Regions from separate parts of the Streptomyces sp. NPDC048111 genome, predicted to be linked through region 1. Evidence: riboswitches for the same ligand, from Rfam matches in the RefSeq annotation. Region 1 holds a riboswitch; each other region holds the start of a gene.
The links. Region 1 has a riboswitch for cobalamin ahead of metE (5-methyltetrahydropteroyltriglutamate--homocysteine S-methyltransferase). Riboswitches for the same ligand answer to the same signal wherever they lie in the genome.
Positions count from the first base shown of each region.

Region 2: another riboswitch for cobalamin. It lies ahead of ACGF3I_RS17675 (HoxN/HupN/NixA family nickel/cobalt transporter); the one in region 1 lies ahead of metE (5-methyltetrahydropteroyltriglutamate--homocysteine S-methyltransferase).
Region 3: another riboswitch for cobalamin. It lies ahead of ACGF3I_RS27850 (ABC transporter substrate-binding protein); the one in region 1 lies ahead of metE (5-methyltetrahydropteroyltriglutamate--homocysteine S-methyltransferase).

Region 1 is NZ_JBIDBD010000004.1:264,502-271,907, reverse strand. It holds gene ACGF3I_RS11220 (SDR family NAD(P)-dependent oxidoreductase) at 1-731, opposite strand, end outside; cobalamin riboswitch at 1,133-1,282, shown strand; gene metE (5-methyltetrahydropteroyltriglutamate--homocysteine S-methyltransferase) at 1,469-3,787, shown strand; gene ACGF3I_RS11210 (hypothetical protein) at 4,061-4,471, opposite strand; gene ACGF3I_RS11205 (DUF6177 family protein) at 4,587-6,005, opposite strand; gene ACGF3I_RS11200 (hypothetical protein) at 6,049-6,693, opposite strand; gene ACGF3I_RS11195 (hypothetical protein) at 6,706-7,406, opposite strand, start outside.
Region 2 is NZ_JBIDBD010000009.1:89,086-96,491, reverse strand. It holds gene glnA (type I glutamate--ammonia ligase) at 98-1,507, shown strand; gene ACGF3I_RS17680 (ABC transporter ATP-binding protein) at 1,689-3,632, shown strand; gene ACGF3I_RS17675 (HoxN/HupN/NixA family nickel/cobalt transporter) at 3,683-4,792, opposite strand; cobalamin riboswitch at 4,821-5,019, opposite strand; gene ACGF3I_RS17670 (ArsR/SmtB family transcription factor) at 5,202-5,588, shown strand; gene ACGF3I_RS17665 (hypothetical protein) at 5,749-6,030, opposite strand; gene ACGF3I_RS17660 (ArsC/Spx/MgsR family protein) at 6,149-6,508, shown strand; gene ACGF3I_RS17655 (Gfo/Idh/MocA family protein) at 6,623-7,406, opposite strand, start outside.
Region 3 is NZ_JBIDBD010000024.1:43,002-50,407, forward strand. It holds gene ACGF3I_RS27815 (hypothetical protein) at 1-131, shown strand, start outside; gene ACGF3I_RS27820 (isochorismatase family protein) at 178-765, opposite strand; gene ACGF3I_RS27825 (nicotinate phosphoribosyltransferase) at 890-2,218, opposite strand; gene clpS (ATP-dependent Clp protease adapter ClpS) at 2,493-2,798, shown strand; gene ACGF3I_RS27835 (DUF2017 domain-containing protein) at 2,798-3,379, shown strand; gene ACGF3I_RS27840 (amino acid permease) at 3,698-5,158, shown strand; gene ACGF3I_RS27845 (Mov34/MPN/PAD-1 family protein) at 5,243-5,665, shown strand; cobalamin riboswitch at 5,722-5,854, shown strand; gene ACGF3I_RS27850 (ABC transporter substrate-binding protein) at 5,888-6,862, shown strand; gene ACGF3I_RS27855 (FecCD family ABC transporter permease) at 6,900-7,406, shown strand, end outside.

The DNA.
Region 1 (7,406 bases):
GCCGGGGAGAGCAACCAGGCGATGGCCTCGGCGACTTCGCGCGCCTCGGCGGGCCGGCCCATGGGCAGCAGCCGGGTGGCCTCGGCGTAGGCGGCCTCGGCGCCGCCGTCCCCGAGCCCCGCCTCCTCGGCGAACCGGTTCATGCGCCGGTCGGCCATTTCGCTGCGCACCCAGCTGGGGCACACGATGTTGGAGCGGACGCCGAGGTGCGCGTAGTCGACCGCGACGGACCGGCCCAGCTGCATCAGGGCGGACTTGGAGACGGCGTACGGGGCGTTGCCGCGGCCGTTGCGCAGCGCGGAGACCGAGGCGACGGAGACGACCGCGCCGCGGGACTCGACGAGGTGCGGCAGGGCGGCGCGCAGGAGCAGCAGCGGGCCGGTGACGTTGGTGCGCATCACCTCGTCCCAGTCGTCGAGGGACATGTCGCCGACGGTTCCGCCGCGCCCGATACCGGCGTTGAGCACGACGCCGTCGAGGCGGCCGTAGGTGTCGAGGGCGGCACGCACGATGCCCTCGGCGGCCTCGGGGGTGCCGACGTCGCCGGGATGCGCGAGCGCCCCGGTCTCCCGCTCGAGCCGCCGCAACGGCTCGACGCGCCGCCCGCCGGCGACGACGGAGTGTCCCCCCTCGCCCAACAACCGAGCCGCGGCCTCCCCGATGCCGGACCCGGCACCGGTGACGATGACGACGCGCTTGTCGTGGGGGACGGCAACTGGCGTGGTGGTCATGGGAGGTTCGCTCTCTGATCGGGTGCGATGTGCGCGACGAATACGTTTCGCATCGTAGATCGGAGGGCGGAGGGCCGGATGATCTCGGCTGGGGAGGGTGGCTTGTTCTGGGGGATGGTCAGCGGGTCCGTGGGGTGAGGGGGCAGGCCACGGTGCACGGACCGCGTGCGTCATAAGGACTCGGCGCCCCGAAGTGGACGCGCCCCCGACCGCGGAGCGCGGCGGTCACTCAGGCCCTCGACCAGTCCGGCGCCGCCCTGCTGTGCGCGGCCGGGCTTCGAACGCGCAGCGTCCAGCCCAGCTCGCTCGGCAGCCTCCGGCCGGCAACGGCAGGTCGTGCCCCCGCTGGCGTAGGCTGGCCGCGCAGCTGGTTCGCCCCGTCCGCCAGGCGGGAGGCGTCGTAAGAGGGAACCCGGTGGAAATCCGGGACTGCCCCGCAGCGGTGAGCGGGAACGACCGCCGTCATACGCACTGGGTCCGTGCCGGGCCCGGGAAGCGACGGCCAGTAGGAGGCCTCCACGAGGAGGGCGTGCCCGCGAGTCCGAAGACCTGCCCGTTGCCCGTACGCGGACGATTCCGCGCGCGGACATCCCGGTGACCTCGTGGGCGGGTCGGCGTACATACCAGGCGGAAGACCGTGCCGTGAGGCGCACGTTCGTACCGTCCGGTCCGTCACCCCTTCGCGCTCTCGTCCCGTCGCCGGGATCTCAGGGATTCATCTCGCGAAGGAGATCTCCGTGACCACGAAGTCCGCAGCCGCGGCAGCACGGGCCACCGTGTACGGCTACCCCCGGCAGGGACAGGGCCGGGAACTCAAGAAGGCGATCGAGGGCTACTGGAAGGGCCGCGTCACCGCCGACACGCTGCGGGCCGGCGCCGTCCGACTGCGCCGCACCCACTGGCAGCAGCTCGCCGACGCCGGTGTGCACGAGGTGCCCACCGGTGACTTCTCGCTCTACGACCATGTCCTCGACACCACCGTCATGGTCGGCGCGATTCCGGAACGGCACCGGGCCGCCGTCGCCGCGGACCCGCTCGCCGGGTACTTCGCCATGGCGCGGGGCACACAGGACACCGCTCCGCTGGAGATGACGAAGTGGTTCGACACCAACTACCACTACCTCGTTCCGGAACTCGGCCCGGACACCGTCTTCACGGCCGACTCCACCCAGCAGGTCGCCGAGCTGCGTGAGGCCCTCGCGTTCGGCCTCGCGCCCCGGCCGGTGCTGGTCGGACCGGTGACCTATCTGCTGCTCGCCAAGCCCGCCCCGGGGGTGTCCGCCGGCTTCGGTCCGCTGACCCTGCTCGACCGGCTCCTTCCCGTGTACGCCGAGGTCCTCGCCGACCTGCGCGCCGCCGGCGCCCAGTGGGTCCAGCTCGACGAGCCCGCCCTGGCCCAGGACCGTACGCCGGCCGAACTCAACGCCGTCGCACGCGCCTACCGCGATCTCGGCGCACTCACCGGACGGCCGAGGATCCTCGTCGCTTCCTACTTCGACCGGCTCGGTGACGCCCTGCCCGTCCTCGCCAAGGCGCCGGTCGAGGGCCTCGCCGTCGACTTCACCGGACCGGCCGCCGCCAACCTCGACGCGCTCGCCTCGGTCGGCGGGCTCCCCGGCAAGCGTCTGGTCGCCGGCGTCGTCGACGGCCGCAACATCTGGGTCAACAACCTGGAGAAGTCCCTCGCCACCCTCGGCACTCTCCTCGGCCTCGCAGACCGGGTCGACGTCAGCGCCTCGTGCTCGCTCCTGCACGTCCCGCTCGACGCCGCCGCCGAGAAGGGGATCGATCCGCAGATCCTGCGCTGGCTCGCCTTCGCCCGGCAGAAGACCGCCGAGATCACCACGTTGGCGAGGGGCCTGTCGCAGGGGACCGGCGCGATCGCCGGGGAACTCGCGGCCAACCGCGCCGTTCTCGCCTCCCGTGCCGCCTCCCCCCTCACCCACGTCCTGGCCGTGCGGGCCCGCACCGAGGCCGTCACCGGGGCCGGCTCCCGCCGCTCGCGGCCCTACGCCGAGCGTGCCGCCGCGCAGCGGGCCCGCCTCGGTCTGCCCCTGCTCCCGACGACCACGATCGGCTCCTTCCCGCAGACCACGGAGGTGCGCACCGCCCGCGCCGACCTGCGGGCGGGCCGGATCGACTCGGCGGACTACGAGCAGCGCATCGAGGCCGAGATCCGTGAGGTGATCTCCTGCCAGGAGAAGATCGGGATCGACGTCCTGGTCCATGGGGAGCCCGAACGCAACGACATGGTGCAGTACTTCGCGGAGCGGCTCGACGGCTACCTCGCCACGGAGCACGGGTGGGTCCAGTCGTACGGCAGCCGCTACGTCCGGCCGCCGATCCTGGCCGGCGACATCTCCCGCCCCGCCCCGATGACGGTGCGCTGGACCTCGTACGCGCAGTCCCTCACGCACCGGCCGGTCAAGGGCATGCTCACCGGGCCCGTCACCATGCTCGCCTGGTCCTTCGTCCGCGACGACCAGTCCCTCGCCGACACCGCCCGGCAGGTCGCCCTCGCACTGCGCGACGAGGTGGACGACCTGGAGGCCGCGGGCACGTCGGTCATCCAGGTCGACGAGCCCGCCCTTCGCGAGACGCTGCCGCTGCGGGCCGCCGACCGCGCCGCGTACCTGGCCTGGGCGACCGAGGCGTTCCGCCTCACGACCGGCGGCGTACGGCCGGACACCCAGATCCACACCCATATGTGCTACGCCGAGTTCGGCGACATCGTCCAGGCCATCGACGACCTCGACGCCGACGTCATCAGCCTGGAGGCGGCCCGCTCCCACATGCAGGTCGCCCGCGAACTCGCCGCCCACGGCTACCCGCGCGGGGCGGGTCCGGGCGTCTGGGACATCCACTCCCCTCGCATCCCCTCCACGGAGGAGGCAACGGCCCTGCTCCGTAAGGGACTTGAGGCGATCCCCGCCGACCGGCTCTGGGTCAACCCCGACTGCGGCCTGAAGACCCGCGGCTGGCCGGAGACCCGCGCCTCCCTGGAGAACCTCGTGGCCGCCGCCCGTACCGTCCGCGGCGAGTCGTCCCCGTCCTGACACCTCAGGCCGATCTGCCGTCCGCGGCACAGGTTGCCGCGGCCGGCAGATCGGGCCTTGCGACGAGTTCACTGCTCCGCCTGCCGGGGCTTCGGCGGTTCGTTGTTGACGGAGACTGTCCCCGGTCCGGGGGAGCCCCGCCGCCGGTGTCTCGGCCGACGATCCGCGGCATGGCTCTGTTCACGAGAACGGCCAGCACCTGCTGAGAGTCCACGTCGACAAGGGATGCAGGCCCGAGAAGCGTCAACAGCCGGGCGGGGGCGCCGTGCTGGGCTATCGATGCACCTGCCATCCGCGGTCCGCCTCGGCGCGAGCCACTTCGGCGTCATACCGATCCGCGTCGAAGTGGAGCTCCGGCGGAGGGTGCGGCATGGAAGTGTGAGCCGCCCACGGAGCCTCCCAGTCCGACCACTGCACGATCTCTCCGAACCGCTGCACGACCACGGTCAGGAAGCCGCAGCAGCCACCGGTGCAATCGGGTTCCCCAAGCTCGATGCGGCGCGCCTCGGCGGTCGCCCGGAGAGGGCTGGGACCGCCGACCGGCAGCGCATCAGTCGCGTACGGTCCGCGGCCGCCTTCGCCGACCGCTTCCTCGACCACGTCCTCGCCGTTGACCCAGAACCGCACCTGGGCAGGGAACCGGGGGCCCGGCGGCAGAACCTTGATCTCCAAACGGTCGAACATCAGACCACCCTACGGGCCACGCCGGCGTCACCGCGCGGCCCAGCTGGCGCCCACTTCCGCCCGAACGCAGACGTCTCTACGAGAACGCCGGATCAGCGACCTTGACGAGACGAACCTAGTCGCGGCCGCCGTTCAAGTACTCGCCGATCCGGTGCAAGCTCCGCCAGGCGGAGGGATCGGTGCTGTCGCCCAACGTGATGTGCAGGGCCGGGCGGGCAGCTGGGCCGAGTGGCACGGGGGCCAGGTCGGCCAGGGCGCGGCGCGTGCGGTCGAGGCCGAGGTCCGCCGTGGCACGGGGACCGAGGGTGAACGAGATGGGGGCGGACGGCGGTTCGTAGTGTGCCGGCGCCGTCAGGTCGGCTCGGGCTGGGCGCAGCTCGGTGACCATCGTGGCGAGTTCGTGCCGTTCGGCGAGGGCTTCCGCCAGTTTCGGCAGCACGTCCAGGGGAGGGCGCCGGCCGGCGGTGTGGCCGAGGGCCAGGGTGATGTGTTCCTCGATGCCGGCGCGGGTGTGGGCGATGCGGATGGTGGCGATGGCCGGTCTCTCGGGAGCGCCGACCACGACGAGCCAGGTGGGGGTCGAGCTTCGTGCCCTGTCGCGGGCCAGAGCCGTCAACTGGCCGCGTGACCAGGGCAGGTTGACGGGCTCCGCGGTGGACCATCCGGCGGGCATGGCGCCGGTGAGCAGCTGCCAGGCGCATTCCAGGGCTCCCCCGAGGACGAGTTGGTCGGTGGCGGGGTGGATGGTGCGCAGCGACAGCACCAGCTGCTGTCCGTCGGCTGCTCGGGGGCGCTTGAACGGCGGGGTGATGCGCGGTCGCCCGTCGGGGCCGGCGGCCGGAATGAAGTGGCCTTCGTTCCAACGCAGTTCGGATCCGGTGAGGCCGTCGTAGTAGCCGTGTTCGGGGTCCTGGATGACCCAACGGCCGGGTGCGCGGTCCAGGAGGGTGCGCAGGGGGAAGGTGAGCCGGGTGCTCGGCGGGGTGATGAGGTGGAGTTCGCGGCCGGTGCCGGTGGTGAAGCGGATGACGTCGGTCAGCCAGGCGGTGGCGGCCGCGACGGGGCGGTCATGGATGACGACGGCGGCTTTGCCGGTGAGTATGTCGATGCCCGTGGGGCCGGGCGCCGCCTGACCCGCGGGGTCGGTGTCGGGAACGGGGACGACGTCGGTGTGCGCGGCATCGCGCGGCCAGGCGGTGCCGCCGAGGACCGCCGTCAGCCGGCCCGCCACCGACCCGGCCAGCCGCCGGGCCTGCGCGACCGCGCTCGCGCCCCGCACCTCGGTCCACCACACCGGAACGGTGACCTCCCTGCCAACCGCCTGGCCGAGCAACCTGCTGGCCTCGCCCGGGACTTGGAGGAAGCGTGGCGCTTCGACGGAGACGAGGGGCTGACCGTCGCCCCGGCACAGCTCCGCGGCCGCGCCGCCCGCTGCCCGGTTCACCCTCAGGTCCGGGCCTCCCGCATGCAGCGCGGCGAGCAGGGTCTTGGCGTCCGGCATGGTCGGGGTGAGGGCGATGGCGTCGTGGGTCATGGACTGCTTTCTGAAGTGTGGGGCAGGCGGTCAGACGCCCCGATCAGAGTCGATCGGTCAAGTCCAGGCCCATACCGTCTTCCTCCGCTTCGGAAATGAAGATGCCGAAGTCGACGGCATGTCCAAAGTAGGTGGGCTCCCCTGTCTCAGGGGAAACACCGAGGACGGCCGTGATGTCACGCAACGCCTCTGCGAGGCGCGGTGCGTTCCGGTGATGCACCTCGGGGTGGGGGCGTCCGGAGAAGTCGAGCGGGCTCCAAATGTCGTGGTGCACTTCGAGGTTCACGGCCGGGCCGAAGGGGTCCGGCGTAACCGAGAACTCGATGAGCCCTGACTCTCGGCGGCCCTTCCCTGATGCGTCGAACCAGGTTCCTGCCCCACCGACGTGAAGGGTGGCGACTTCCGCCTCGGGGAAAGCGGCAGGCCGGCTCCCCAGCACCTTCCCAGGAAGGTCCGGATCATCCAGCGGCAGGGTAGTGAAGAGTGTGCTTCGCACGCCAACAGGACCCGAGTTGAGCACGTACCAGCCGTACTCCAACTTCACAGCGTCCATGAGGTCGAACCTCTTCAGAACACCGGCAACCTTCGCCGCAACAGTCAGGGCGGACTGCAGACCGGGCGGAATCGACTCTCCAAGATCCCAGTACCAAGAGCCGCATTCCTTTGGCGCACGCATCAGAGTGGACACAACTGGAGTTCCTTACGGGAAAATGAGGCCGTCGGGCGGAACAGTTATGGCTCCGTCTTCGAACCGCAGTAAGACGGTCTTGCCAGGGTGCCGCATCACCGCATGTTCGACCGCCGAGAACACCCGAGGTGTGAGTGCCGACATGGGCTGGTGCACGTCAAGGGCTGCCACGCCGTGGCGCAACCCATCGTACTCCAGCTGTTCAAGCGCCTCCGGAACCACCTTCTGGATGCGCTTGATGGAATCGACATCCTTGAGCTGGTAGGCGAAATCAGGAGCCCCGTCGGGTTTTCTTGTGTAGACATCGAGATCCCAGGGCGTATCTTTGTCTCCGAACTCGAAACCGAGGTGGGTGAACCCGCGTTCCTGCAGCTCGGTCGCCTGAGTAAGCGCCATGTATGCGGCCGGGATCATGCTCCCCTTGGGATCGCTTCTACTGGGCCCTTTCTTGCACATATTCAGGATCTCGTCGTAATTGTCGAGGTGACGGAGGTGTCCTCTGCCGATGAGTTCGGCCACTCCGGCACCATAAGGGTCTTTGCGAAGACCCTGGAGCGCCTTTTCCTGATCGGCTGGAGCCATCTTCGCGCGACCGAGTTCGGCCAGGACTCCGGCCTCCTGCTGTGGCGTCATCGGCCCGGTGTGCGCCTGCGCCATGACGTCGGCAACAGTCCGGTACCGCGACGGGTCCACATCTGAGGTGATGCCTGGCG
Region 2 (7,406 bases), on a different contig from region 1:
CCCGTCTGCCTATGGTCGGGTCCAGCGTGTGCCCCCGCACTGGCCGCACGACCGAGCTGCAACCCCGCCCCTCCCGGGTGGGAGTAGGAGGAGTTGGATGTTCCAGAACGGCGACGACGCGAAGAAGTTCATCGCGGACAACGACGTGAAGTTCGTCGACGTCCGGTTCTGCGACCTGCCGGGCGTGATGCAGCACTTCACGATTCCCGCGAAGGCGTTCGACGCGGACGAGGAGCTGGCCTTCGACGGTTCGTCGATCCGCGGCTTCCAGGCCATCCACGAGTCCGACATGGCCCTGCGTCCGGACCTGTCCACGGCCCGCCTCGACCCCTTCCGCCGTGACAAGACGCTGAACATCAACTTCTTCATCCACGACCCGATCACGGGCGAGCAGTACAGCCGCGACCCGCGCAACATCGCCAAGAAGGCCGAGGCCTACCTCGCCTCCACCGGCATCGCGGACACCGCGTTCTTCGGTCCCGAGGCCGAGTTCTACGTCTTCGACTCGGTACGTTTCGAGACGTCCGCGAACCAGGGCTTCTACCACATCGACTCCGAGGCCGGCGCCTGGAACACCGGTGCGGAGGAGAACAACCGCGGTTACAAGGTCCGCTACAAGGGCGGCTACTTCCCGGCCCCGCCGGTCGACCACTTCGCCGATCTGCGTGCCGAGATCTCCCTGGAGCTGGAGAACTCCGGCCTCCAGGTCGAGCGCCAGCACCACGAGGTCGGCACGGCCGGCCAGGCGGAGATCAACTACAAGTTCAACACGCTGCTCGCCGCGGCCGACGACCTGATGCTCTTCAAGTACATCGTGAAGAACGTCGCCTGGCGCAACGGCAAGACCGCCACCTTCATGCCGAAGCCGATCTTCGGCGACAACGGCTCGGGCATGCACGTCCACCAGTCCCTGTGGGCCGGCGGCGACCCGCTGTTCTACGACGAGCAGGGCTACGCGGGCCTCTCGGACATGGCGCGCTACTACATCGGCGGCATCCTCAAGCACGCCCCGTCGCTGCTCGCCTTCACCAACCCGACGGTGAACTCCTACCACCGCCTGGTGCCCGGCTTCGAGGCCCCGGTCAACATGGTGTACTCGCAGCGCAACCGCTCCGCCGCGATGCGCATCCCGATCACGGGCTCCAACCCGAAGGCCAAGCGCGTCGAGTTCCGCGCCCCGGACCCGTCCTCCAACCCGTACCTGGCCTTCTCCGCGCTGCTGCTCGCGGGCCTCGACGGCATCAAGAACAAGATCGAGCCGGCCGAGCCGATCGACAAGGACCTCTACGAGCTGGCCCCCGAGGAGCACGCCAACGTCCAGCAGGTCCCGACCTCGCTGCCGGCGGTCCTCGACGCCCTGGAGGCCGACAACGAGTACCTCCAGGCCGGCGGTGTCTTCACCTCCGACCTGATCGAGACGTGGATCGACTACAAGCGCACCCACGAGATCGCCCCGATCCAGCTCCGCCCGCACCCCCACGAGTTCGAGCTGTACTTCGACCTCTAGGCCCCCCGGCCGCACGGCCCCGCGCCACCGAGCCCCGCCGCCCCTCCCCGGGCGGCGGGGCTCGCCGCGTTCCGGTTCGCTCCCCGGCGTGCTCCCTCCCACCGGGTGGACCCCCGCCCACCCCGCCCCCGCCGGACGGCATCTGCGGGAAGGTGGGGGGATTCCTAGGGCTGGGGGCGGCATGGCGGAGGTTGTCGGGGAGCGCGGGGCCGGGGAGCAACTGCGGTACCGGTCGAGCTCGTTGGAGGATTCGCGGCGGCGGCCGGTCACCACCCGGACCATGGCGCGCAGGCTGCCGCAGCTCATGCGGCGGGCGCTGGCGCTCGGCTGGCGGGTGGACCGCAGGGCGGTGGTCCTGCTGCTGTGCTGCCAGGCGTTCTCGGGGTTCTTCGAGGCCTTCGGGCTGCTCGCCACGACCCGTACCATCACCGCCCTGATCGCGAGCGGCGACATCGCGCACCGGCTGCGCGACGCACTGCCCTCGATCGCGGTACTGGCCGGAGCGGCCGGGCTGCGGGCGCTGCTCGGGATCGTGGTGGCGAACATCTCCGGCCGGCTCTCGCCCCGGATCTCCCGCGAGGCCGAGATGCAGATGCTGGCCGCCGCCGTACGGGCCGAGCTGTCGGCGTACGACGAGCCGGGGTTCAACGACAAGCGCGAGGCCGCCGACCGGGGCGCCGAGGTGGCCCAGCAGCTCCTGACCGACTCGCAGGACCTGATGGCGTGCCTGGCCTCGCTCGTCGCGGCGGCCGGCGTGGTGACCGTACTGCACCCGGCCCTGCTGCCGCTGCTGCTGCTCGCCGCGCTCCCCCAGGGCATCGCCGGCGTACGGGCCGCGCGGGTGCACTACGAGGCGTCGCGGGCGATGAGCGCCGAGCGGCGCACCCTGAGCCTGCTGCGCTGGTTCGTGATCGACAAGGACACCGCCGACCAGCTGCGGGCCGGCACGATGGCCGACTTCCTGCTCGAACGCTACCGGGCCATCGGACGCCGGGTGGACGCCGCGACCGACCGGGCCGCTCACCAGGGCGCCCGCTACTCGGTGCTCGGCGCGCTGGCGGGCGGGCTCGCCGCGGGCGTGGTGTGGGCGGCGCTGGCCTGGCTGCTCGGCTCGGGACGGATGTCGGTGGCCTCGGCCGGCACCGCGGTGTTCGCGCTGCGTACCGTGTCCTCCTCGCTGCACGGCGCCGTCGGCTACGGCACCCGGCTGTTCCGCACCGGCCTCTACCTGGACGACTGGGCGGAGTTCATCGAGGAGGCCGGCGGCCACCGGATGGCGCGCGGCACCCTCGCCCCGCCCCCGCCCGAGGTGGTGCGGGCCGAGTCGCTCACGTACCGCTATCCCGGCAGCGAGCGGCCCGCCCTGGAGAAGGTCACGCTCCAGGTGCGCAGGGGCGAGGTGCTCGCGCTCGTGGGGGAGAACGGGTCGGGCAAGACCACCCTCAGCAAGCTGCTCACCGGGCTCTACCTGCCGAGCGAGGGCGCCGTGACCTGGGACGGCGTCGCGCTGGAGGAGTGCGATCCGCTCGCCCTGTGGCGCCGGACGGCCGTGGTGCCGCAGGACTTCGCGCACTGGCCGATGTCCGCCCGTGACAACATCACGCTCGGCCAGCCGCACGGCGGCGACGCGGCGGTGACCCGGGCGGCCGTCGCCTCCGGCGCCGCGGAGGTCGTCGACGGGCTCCGCAGCGGACTCGACACGCTGCTCGCGCGGGAGTGGTTCGGGGGCGTGGAGCTGTCCGGCGGGCAGTGGCAGCGGATCGCCATCGCCCGCGCCTTCCACCGGCCCGCCGGTCTGCTCGTGATGGACGAGCCGACGAGCGCCCTGGACGCCCGCGCCGAGCACCGCATCTTCACCGGCCTGCGGGCCGTCGCCCGCGACCGTGCGGTGGTCCTGGTGACCCACCGCCTGGCCAACGTCGCCGTCGCGGACCGCATCGTGGTGCTCGACCACGGCCGGGTCGTCCAGGAGGGCACCTTCCCCCAACTCGTCGCGCGGGAGGGCCTGTTCAGGGAGCTGTGGCTGCTGCAGAACGACCGGGGCACGAACGGGGCGAACGGCACGGGCAGCACGAGCGGCGCGGGCGGCGCGGGCGGCACGGGCGGCACGAACGGCACCGGCTGAGCCCGGGGCACCCGGTGCTCAGCCCCGCCCCGCCCCGGGGCACCCCGCGCTCACACCCGTCCCGCCGCCCACTTCTGCTCGACGTTCCCCAGCCGCCAGTACGCCAGCGCCGCCGCCCACACCACCACGAAAAGACCGACGATCACGAAGCCGACGTTGTCCAGGTCAAGGGCCGCGATCCAGCCGCTCACCGGGTCGGTGAGGTCGAACTTCTCGTGCATCACGCCGACGAGTTCGATGGTGCCGATGAAGAAGGCCACCGCGATCGACAGGCCGGTGATGGTGAGGTTGTAGTAAACCTTGCGGACCGGGTTGGAGAACGCCCACTGGTAGGCGAAGTTCATGAACGTGCCGTCGAGCGTGTCGAACAGGCTCATCCCCGCCGCGAACAGCAGCGGCAGGCACAGGATCGCGTACCAGGGCAGTCCGGCGGCGGCGCCCGTGCCGGCCATCACCATCAGGGTGACCTCGGTCGCGGTGTCGAAGCCGAGACCGAAGAGGAAGCCGAGCGGGAACATCTGGCCGGGCCGCGAGATGGACTTGGTGAAGCGGCCGAGGACGCGGTTCATGAACCCTCGTGAGTCCAGGTGCGCTTCGAGCTCCTTCTCGTCGTACGCTCCCGAGCGCATCGCACGGAACACCTTCAGGATGCCGAACAGGGCGACCAGGTTGAGCGCGGCGATGAGGTAGAGGAAGGAGCCGGACGCGGTGGTTCCGACGATGCCGAGCACCTGGTGGGCGCGGGAGTCCTCGTCCATCAGGGTGCCCGCGAGCTGGGCGCCCCCGGCGACGAGGCCGGCCATGACGACGACCACGCTGGAGTGGCCGAGCGCGAACCAGAAGCCGACGGAGACCGGCCGCTTGCCGTCGGCCATCAGCTTGCGGGTGGTGTTGTCGATGGCCGCTATGTGGTCGGCGTCGAAGGCGTGCCGCATACCGAGGGTGTACGCGGTGATGCCGAGTCCGATGCCGTACGTCTTGGTGCCCACCGCGTAGTGCGCGGGGGCGACGAGCAGGAACAGGACGCCGAAGGCGACGACGTGGAGGGCGGCTATCACCGCGAGGAGGACGGCGGTGCGGAGGGTGTCCTCGCGTCGCCAGCGGAAGGAGGGCACGGCGAGGGTGCCCGGGTCGGGGGACGTGCGAACGGGCAGGGTCATGCGGGTCACGCTCCAGCACCTCGTGGATCACTTCGTGAGATGCCGCGGCCGGTCTCCTGGCTGACGGGTGGGTGCCGTCGTCCCGGCCTTCCCGGTCAGGTGGATCCTGGCCAGTGGCGCGCTGGGGGACGACCGCTCCCCGGAACCCCGGGAAACCCGATCACAGTGGCGAGGGCCGCTCCGGTTTCGCACCGGTCTTCCCGAACACCACGGCCAGCCCACCCTAGACGCAGGGGAGTTGCCCGCACAGCTGCACAGCTGTGCAGGTATCGAAGATCACACATCACCGCCTCCCGCCCTCGCGCGGGCACGGGGAACGGCGGGAGGAAGCGGGCGGGAACCGCGGGAGGAAGCGGGCACGGACCGCACCCGGCCGGGAACCGGGGGCGGGCCCTGGAAGGATGGCCGCATGCATCTCGTCCCCGCCGACCGCGCAGGCCACCGCACCATCGACGGCCACCGGGTCTGCGAAGCCATCGCGGCCATCGGCGCCCCGGACCGGGTGCGGGCCTGGGCCGACCGGTTCGCCCTGCTCGCCGACGCCAACCGGCTCGCCCTGCTGCTCGCCCTGCACCGGGCGGGCCCGCTCGCCGTCTCCGACCTGGCGGTGGCCACCGGCATGCGCGACCCCGCCGTCTCGCAGGCGCTGCGGCTGCTGCGGGCGGCCGGGACGGTGGCCGGCGAGAAGGAGGGCCGGGTGGTGCGCTACCGCATCGTCGACGGAGCGACGGCGCGGCTGCTCGACGAGTACGGCGAGCAGGGCGGGTCGGACACATGGGACGCGCTGGACGAATAGGGCAACTGCCCCAAGTGGTTTGTCGGCAACGTCAGTTGAGGTAACCCCGGGAAGAGTTGGTCAGGGGCGTACCGCGGACGCGACGGCCCGGCCGGGGCCGGACCGCCGCTCGGCACTCCTCCTCACCCGGCGACGGACGCGAAGCCGCGCCCCGCCCGGCTCAGCGGCCGTCGTAGATGAGCGCACGCACCATGCGGCACGTCGCTTCCGAGGGCGGGTGGACGCCGATCAGCGCGGCCACCGCGCGTATCGCCCGGTCCGGCGCCTGCTCGGGCCGGTAGACGCCCGTGTCGAGCAGGGCGATGGCCAGGCGCATGGCCTTCAGACGCCGGTTGTGGGACTCGTACCACGCGCGCGGACGCCCGGCGGGCAGCGGCACCTTTCGCAGGGGCTGGAGGGACAGCTGTTTCGGGGCGTGCGAGGTGAGTACGGCAGCGGTCATGGGCATCCTCCTGGGCAGTCGGGAACCCTCACTTACTGCTTCGATTTTACTGGGGGGCACTGACAATCGCCCCTGGCCAGACCGGCTTTGGGGAGCGGGCCCGGGTACCCTGGCGGCCATGGAGATCTGGATCAACCCGGCCTGCTCGAAGTGCCGCAGCGCGGTGGACCTGCTGGACGCGGAGGGCGCCCGGTACACGGTGCGCCGCTATCTGGAGGACGTGCCCTCGCCCGACGAGATCCGCGCCGTGCTCGACCGGCTCGGCCTCGAACCGTGGGACATCACGCGTACACAGGAGGCCGACGCCAAGGAGCTCGGGGTCAAGGACTGGCCGCGGGACGCGGACGCCCGCGAGCGCTGGATCTCCGCGCTCGCCGAGCACCCCAAGCTGATCCAGCGCCCGATCATCACGGCGGACGACGGCACGGCGCTGGTGGCCCGCAGCGAAGAGGCCGTCCGCGACGCACTGTCCCGCTGAGGCGGGGCGGGGCTGGGGGGCTCGGCTGGGGGTGCGGCCCGGGGCGGCGGGGTGCGGTCCTGCCCGGGCCGCCCGGTACCGGCCGCCCGCACCGGCCCCCGCCGGCCCCGCCCCTCAGCGGCCCCGGCCCCGCCCCAACTGCGCCTCCGCGTCCGCCAGAAGCTCGGTCACCCGGGCGCCGAACCGGGCGTCGCACGGGTGCGGCACCCCCGTGCGGGCCGCTTCGAGCAGGGCGTCGATGGCGCTCGCGAACGCGTCGAGCGCACCGCCCCAGCCCGGCATGACCTCGTGGCCCGCCTCGCCCAGGAGCGACACCTCGACGCCCGCGGCGGCCGGCGGCGCGGTGAAACTCAGGTCGGCCGTGCTCGACGCGCCCGAGGCGTGCCGCAGGACCAGGTGGGCGGTGTCGCCCGGGCCCGCCGCGGCCGTCAGGCCGGTGACCTCGCCGAGCACGCCGGTCAGGACGGCCAGCGCGTGCGGGCCGACGTCCCAGAGCGCGCCCTTGTCGCCGCGCCAGGGCGAGGCCGCGTAGGGGCTGCGCTCGGCGCCCGGGGTGAACAGCGACCCGTACCAGCGGGCGTGGCCGGTGAACCAGCCGCCGGCGGCGGCCTGTCGGGCCACCCAGGCCGCGGTCTCCTCGGCGAAGCGCAGCGTGAAGAAGACGACGGAGGCGACACCGGCGCGCTCGGCCGCGTCCGCCACCTCGTGGGCGCCGGCCACCGTGGTGGCGACCGGCTTGTCCAGGAGCAGCTGGCAGCCCGCCGCGGCGGCGCGCACCGCGAGCGGGGCCTGGACGTCCGGCGGCAGGGCGAACGCGACCGCGTCGCAGTCCGCGAACAGCGCGTCCGCGTCCTCGTAGACCGCCACCCCGTGCTCGCGCGCGATCACCGCCGCCGCC
Region 3 (7,406 bases), on a different contig from region 1:
GCGGCCAGACCGAGCCGCCGACCCTGGACGAGATCACGGCCGTGCTGCACCACCCCGACGGCCTGCTGTGGCGCACGGCCCCGGAGACCACCGAAGAGCTCTGGCACCCGATAAGGGCGCTCCTGAGGTAGCCGCCCCGCCTCCGGGGCCCGCGGGCCCCGCCCCGGCCGCGGTCGGCTACGCCACGGGCTTGCCGGACAGCTCGACGCCGGCCGCCCGCATCTCCTCCAGGGCCAGCGCGGTGGTGCGCTCGGCCACCCCGGCCGTCAGGTCGAGCAGGACGTGCGTGGCGAACCCGGCGCGCACCGCGTCCAGGGCGGTGGCCCGTACGCAGTGGTCGGTGGCGATGCCCACCACGTCGACCTCGGCGACCTGCCGGGCGCGCAGCCAGTCCGCGAGCGAGAGCCCGTTCTCGTCGAGCCCCTCGAAGCCGCTGTAGGCGGCGGCGTGGGCACCCTTGTCGAAGACCGCGTCGATGGCGCCGCTGGCGACCGCGGGTGCGAAGTTGGGGTGGAAGCCCACGCCCTCGGTGCCGGCCACGCAGTGCGGCGGCCAGGAGTGCTCGAAGTCCGGGGTGTCGGAGAAGTGGGGGCCCGGGTCGATGTGGTGGTCCCGGGTGGCCACGACGTGACGGTAGGCGGACCCGGCCGCCTGGCCCACCAGGTCGGTGATGGCGGCGGCGACGTCCGAGCCGCCCGCGACCGCGAGGGAGCCGCCCTCACAGAAGTCGTTCTGGACGTCCACGACGATCAAGGCGCGGTGCATGGCGTCTTTCCTTCGGTCTGCGGGCCCCGGGGCAGGGCCGTTCTTCGAGCGTAGAGACTTCGCGAGGCGCACGGCAGGGGGCAAACGGGGGCGGAATCGCGCCGTGCGGCCTCGCGCACGCGGCTCAGACGTACTCGGTCGGGATGACCGGCTCGCCGCGCGAGAGCTGGCCCGCGGACATCGGCAGCGCGGCCAGCGCCTCCTGGTGCCGCTCGCGGGCGGAATCCAGCGGCTCGCGGGCCACCACGGTGCCGCCCTTCACCAGCTCGACCAGGAGCTGGGCGTCGGCGAGCGAGGCCGGCACGGCGCCGGTCCCGATGACCTCCGCCTCGGCGATCCCGTACGCGTCCGAGCGGCGGGCGGCCCACTTGCGGCCGCCGACCGAGGACTTCGCGCCGAGCGACTTCTTGGCGACCGGGACCAGCGGCGCCCGCACGTCGGCGGACTGGGCCCGGGCCACCAGCTTGTAGACCATCGAGCACGTGGGGTGCCCGGAGCCGGTGACCAGCTGGGTGCCGACCCCGTACGCGTCCACGGGGGCCGCCGCGAGCGAGGCGATGGCGTACTCGTCGAGGTCGGAGGTGACCACGATCCGGGTGCCGGTGGCGCCCAGCTCGTCGAGCTGCTGGCGCACCCGGTGGGCGACCAGGAGCAGGTCGCCGGAGTCGATGCGGACGGCGCCGAGCTCGGGCCCGGCGATCTCGACGGCGGTGCGTACGGCCTCGGCCACGTCGTAGGTGTCCACCAGCAGGGTCGTGCCGCGGCCGAGCGAGTCGACCTGGGCGCGGAAGGCGTCGCGCTCGCTGTCGTGCAGCAGGGTGAAGGCGTGGGCGCTGGTGCCGACGGTGGGGATGCCGTAGCGGAAGCCGGCCGCCAGGTCGGAGGTGGAGCTGAAGCCGCCGACGTAGGCGGCGCGCGAGGAGGCGACCGCGGACAGTTCGTGGGTGCGCCGGGCGCCCATCTCGATCAGCGGGCGCCCGCCGGCCGCGGAGGACATCCGGGAGGCGGCGGCGGCGATTGCGGAGTCGTGGTTGAGGATCGAGAGGATCACCGTCTCCAGGAGGACGCACTCCGCGAAGGAGCCCTCGACGCGCAGGATCGGGGAGCCGGGGAAGTAGACCTCGCCCTCGGGGTAGCCCCAGATGTCCCCGCTGAAGCGGTAGGAGGAGAGCCAGCGCAGGGTCGGCTCGTCCACGATGTCGTGGTCGCGCAGGAAGCCGAGGACACCCGCGTCGAAGCGGAAGTTCTCGACCGCGTCCAGGACGCGTCCGGTGCCGCCCACCACGCCGTAGCGGCGGCCCTCGGGCAGGCGGCGGGTGAAGACCTCGAAGACCGAGCGCCGCTCGGCCGTGCCGGCCTTCAGGGCGGCCTGCAGCATCGTGAACTCGTACTGGTCGGTGAAGAGCGCGGTCGACGGCACGTCCACCGGGAGCCCAAGGTCCGCAGCATTCACAGCGAGCCACCTTCGCGCGTTCGTCCGGGCCGGGCGCACGCCGGCCGTGGATCCGGGAACCGGCCCCAGGACCGGGGCCTGGAGGGATGCTACCCCGAATACTCGTCACTCTGACGATTTCTAGGGTCCGTTTGTGCGATGCCCCGCCCCGGGTGGCAGCATGGAGGCCGTGGCGGTGATGCCCGGGGGAGTTGCCCCGGGCCCCCGGCAGGCAGGTGTCCGCCGGGGCCGACCCCCGGATCCCCGGCAGAAGAGACGAAGGTCGCCCAGAGTCGTGAGCGTTGCCCCCGTAGAGATCGAACGCCCCGAGTCGGCGGAGTCGAGCCTGCCCGTCGCCGAGCCCGACGTGCCCTGGGTGACGCTCGTCCACAACGACCCCGTCAACCTGATGAGCTATGTGCAGTACGTCTTCCAGACCTACTTCGGCTACTCGAAGGACAAGGCCCACAAGCTGATGCTCGACGTGCACCACAAGGGACGGGCCGTGGTCTCCAGCGGCAGCCGCGAGGAGATGGAACGCGACGTGCAGGCGATGCACGGCTACGGCCTGTGGGCCACCCTCACCCAGGACCGCGGCTGATGGCCGGGCACTTCGAGGCGCTGCCCGGCGGCGGCGCGGCCGTCGCGCTCGACGAGATCGAGATCGCCATCCTGCGTTCGCTCGCCGTCCAGCTGCTCGAACTCATCGGCCCGGGCGACGAGCCGGCCGAGGACGAGGACCCGCTGGCCGCGCTGTTCGCCGAGGGCCCGAGCGAGCCGCCCGCCGACCCGGCGCTCGCGCGCCTCTTCCCCGAGGCGTACGCGAGCGAGGAGAGCGAGGAACTGCGCGCGAAATCGGCCGAGTTCAGGCGTTTCACCGAGAACGACCTGCGGACCCGCAAGCGCACCGACGCCCTCGCGGTCGTCCACGGCCTCGACGCGCTGACCCCCAGGGGTGACGGCGGGGCCGTCCTGAAGCTGACCGCCGAGGACTCCCCGCACTGGCTGGGCGCGCTCAACGACCTGCGCCTGACCATCGCGACCCGGCTCGACATCACCGACGAGGACGAGGGCGGCGAGCTCTACCGGCTGCCGGACGAGGACCCGCGCAAGCCGATGGTGATGGCGTATCTGTGGCTCGGTGTGCTGCAGGAAACACTGATCGACACCCTGATGGCCTGACGGATCGGCCGCTGCGGGGCTGTTCGCTCAGCGGACGCTCAAATCCGTATAACGATCCCGTCACCACATCGACCTGCATTGTCATATTGACGGACGTTTGTCCGCTTCTTCCTGTGCTGTGTGTCACACCACCCGCTGGGGATCACCCATAAGGCCGTGATAAATCTTCACGACCACCCGGGGACGCCACCCATGTTCCCGGGGGCGCTTCGACCGGCAGACCGCCGGTGGCACTCCATCCACATCCGGGGGGATCAGGACCTGATCCGTCGCTTCGTGACGAGGCGGACGGGTCAGCATGGAGAAAGGCGCACCACCATGACCTCAGCGCAGGTCGACCAGCACGGAGACCGTCCTGCCGGCAATGAGGCCGCGGGGACCGCCCACGCGAGCGAAGGCTCGGGCGAGGGATACCAGCGGGGCCTCGGGGCCCGGCAGATCCAGATGATCGCGATCGGCGGTGCCATCGGCACCGGCCTGTTCCTCGGCGCGGGCAAGGGTATTTCCAAAGCCGGCCCCAGCCTCATCCTGGCGTATGCCATCGCGGGCGTCGTCATCTTCTTCATCATGCGCGCCCTCGGCGAGCTGCTCATGTACCGCCCGGTGTCGGGCTCCTTCTCGGAGTACGCCCGTGAGTTCGTCGGGCCGTTCTGGGGCTATGTGACCGGCTGGACGTACTGGCTCTTCTGGGTCGTCACCGGCATCACCGAAGTCACCGCGGCCGCCCAGTACATGTCCTATTGGACACATGGCAGCATCCCGCAATGGGTCTACGCCCTGATCTTCACGCTGATCCTCTACGCCGTGAACCTCATCTCCGTGAAGCTCTTCGGTGAGCTGGAGTTCTGGTTCTCCATGGTCAAGGTGACCGCCATCGTCGGCATGATCCTGATCTGCGCCGGCATCCTGACCGTCGGCTTCTCGGACGCGGCGGACACCGCCACCGTCGCCAACCTGTGGAACGACCACGGCTTCTTCCCCAAGGGCATCGGCGGCACGCTGATGACCCTGCAGATCGTGATGTTCGCCTTCCTCGCCGTCGAGCTGGTCGGTGTGACCGCGGGCGAGTCCAAGGACCCCGAGAAGACGCTGCCGAAGGCCATCAACACCGTCCCGTGGCGCATCGCCGTCTTCTACATCGGCGCCCTGGTCATGATCCTTTCGGTCGTCCCGTGGCACGAGTTCACCCCGGACGTGAGCCCCTTCGTCGCCGCCTTCCAGAAGATGGGCCTCGGTATCGGCGCCGGCATCGTCAACTTCGTCGTCCTGACCGCCGCGCTGTCCTCCTGCAACTCGGGCATGTACTCCACCGGCCGCATGCTGCGCGACCTCGCGCTCAACGGCCAGGGCCCGAAGGTCCTGACCAAGCTCACCAAGAGCGGCACCCCGCTGGTCGGCACCACGGTCTCCGCGGCGCTCATGCTGGTCGGTGTCTGGATCAACTACGTTGCCCCCGGCAAGGCCTTTACCTATGTGGTCTCCTTCGCCACGATCTCCGGCATGTGGGCCTGGATCATGATCCTGGTCTGCCAGATCCGCTACCGCGCCAAGTCCGACCGGGGCGAGCTCCCGCAGTCCAGCTTCCGCGCCCCGGGCGCCCCCTGGACCAGCTGGTTCGCGCTCATCTTCATCTTCCTGGTCATCGTGATGATGGGCGTCGACAAGGACTCCCGCGTCTCGCTGTACTGCGCGCCGCTGTGGGGCCTGATCCTCGGGGTCTCCTACCTGGTCCTCAAGGCCAAGAACCCCGAGAACAAGGCGTTCGCCAAGCGCAGCTGATGCGCTGACCTGCCGCTTCTCACCATGCGGGCCGTTCCGTATCGTCCTTCGATACGGAACGGCCCGTCTGCTTATCCTTGCCGCATGCTGACCATCACCCAGGCCCTGTACGACCAGCTCGTGGCGCACGCCCGCGCCGACCACCCCGACGAGGCGTGCGGTGTGGTCGCGGGCCCGGCGGGCACCGGCCGCGCCGAGCGCTTCGTCCCGATGCTGAACGCGGCGCGCTCGCCCACGTTCTACGAGTTCGACTCGCAGGACCTGCTGAAGCTCTACCGCGAGATGGACGACCGCGACGAGGAGCCGGTGATCGTCTACCACTCCCACACCGCCACCGAGGCCTACCCCTCGCGCACCGACGTGACGTACGCGAACGAGCCGGGCGCCCACTACGTCCTGGTCTCCACCGCGGACACGGACGGGGCCGGCGAGTTCCAGTTCCGCTCGTACCGCATCGTGGACGGTGTGATCACGGAGGAAGACGTAAGGGTCGTAGAGGCCTACTGAGGGATACCGGGGCCCGGAGATCGCGCATACTGTCCGGAGACGCACACGATCGACCACGCACATGATCAACGGGCGGTAGGACCCAGGAAGCCGGTGCGAATCCGGCACGGTCCCGCCACTGTGACCGGCTCCGCGCGCGCCGCGGAGCCGGGAGCCAGGAACTGACCTGCCGCCTTCTCCCGACGACAGGGGACGTGGAAATCCCCTTGGAGGAGCTCAGCCATGTCCTGGCGCCGCGCGGCCCTGGCCGCCGCCCTGCTGTTCCCGCTCGCCTCGTGCACCACGCGGGCCGAGCCCGAGGCCGCCCGCGCCACCGCGCCCGGCTTTCCGTACACCGTCACCAACTGCGGGGTGACGACCACGTTCACCGAGCCCCCGAAGCGGGCCGTGACGATGAACCAGCACGCCACCGAGGTGATGCTCGCCCTCGGCCTCGCCAAGTCCCTGGCCGGCACGGCCTACCTGGACGACGCGGTCCTGCCGCGGTACGCGGCCGACTACCGCTCCGTCCCGGTCCTGGCCGCCCAGTACCCCTCCTACGAAAAGCTCCTGGCCGCCAACCCGGACTACGTCTACGGCGGTTACGCCTCGGCGTTCGCCGCCGGCGAGGGCCGCGGTCGCGAGGCACTCGCCAAGAGCGGCATCAAGACCCGCCTCAACGTGGAGAACTGCCCCAAGGGCCCGGCCACCACGATGGACGACGTGTACCAGGAGGTCCGCGAGGTCGGCCGCACCTTCGGGGTGCCCGAGCGGGCCGAGGCATGGGTGAAGGAGGCCGAGGCCACCAACGCGAAGGCGACCCCCACGGGCGGGGCGCCCGTCCCCGTCTTCGTCTACGACAGCGGCGACAAGACGGCGTTCACCGTCGGCGGCAAGGGCATCGGCAACGACATCGTGCGGCGGGCCGGCGGTCGCAACGTGTTCGCCGACGACCTCAAGGGCGCCTCCTTCGGTGACGCGAGCTGGGAGAACGTGGTGGCCCGCGCCCCCCGGACCATCCTGATCCTGGACTACGGCGGCACGAGCGTGGAGGCGAAGAAGAAGCGCCTGCGCGACGACCCGGCCCTCGCCTCCGTCCCCGCCGTCAAGAACGACAGCTTCGCGGTGCTGCCCCTGTCCGACATGGTCACGGGCGTCCGCGCACCCGGCGCAGTGACGAAACTGGCGGCGCAGCTGCGGGCGGGGGCCGGGCAGTGAGGTCGGCGGACGGCGCCGCCGAGGAAGGGACCCGGACGTGACCGGGCGGCTGCGCTACGCCGGGCTGCTCGCCGCGCTCGGCCTCGTGCTGCTGGCCGCCGCCACCGCCGGGCTCGCGCTCGGCTCGGTGCGGATTCCGACCGGGCAGGTGCTCGACATCGTCACCGGTGCCGCCGGGCCCTCCCCGTACCGCACGATCGTCCTTGAGGTCAGGGCGCCCCGCGTCGTGCTGGGGGCGGTCACCGGGGCGGGCCTCGCCGTCATCGGCACCGTGCTCCAGGCCCTCGTGCGCAACCCGCTCGCCGACCCCTTCCTGCTCGGCGTCTCCAGCGGCGCCTCCGCCGGGGCCGTCGCCGTGATCGTCCTCGGCGTGGGGGCGGGGGTCGCCACCACCGTGGCCCTGCCCGCCGCCGCCTTCGCGGGGGCCCTGGCCGCGCTCGTCGTCGTGTACGCGCTGGCCCGGCGCGCGGGCTCGCTCACCGGAGGCCGCCTCGTCCTCGCCGGGGTCGCCGTCTCCTACGTCCTGTCCGCCCTCACCAGCCTC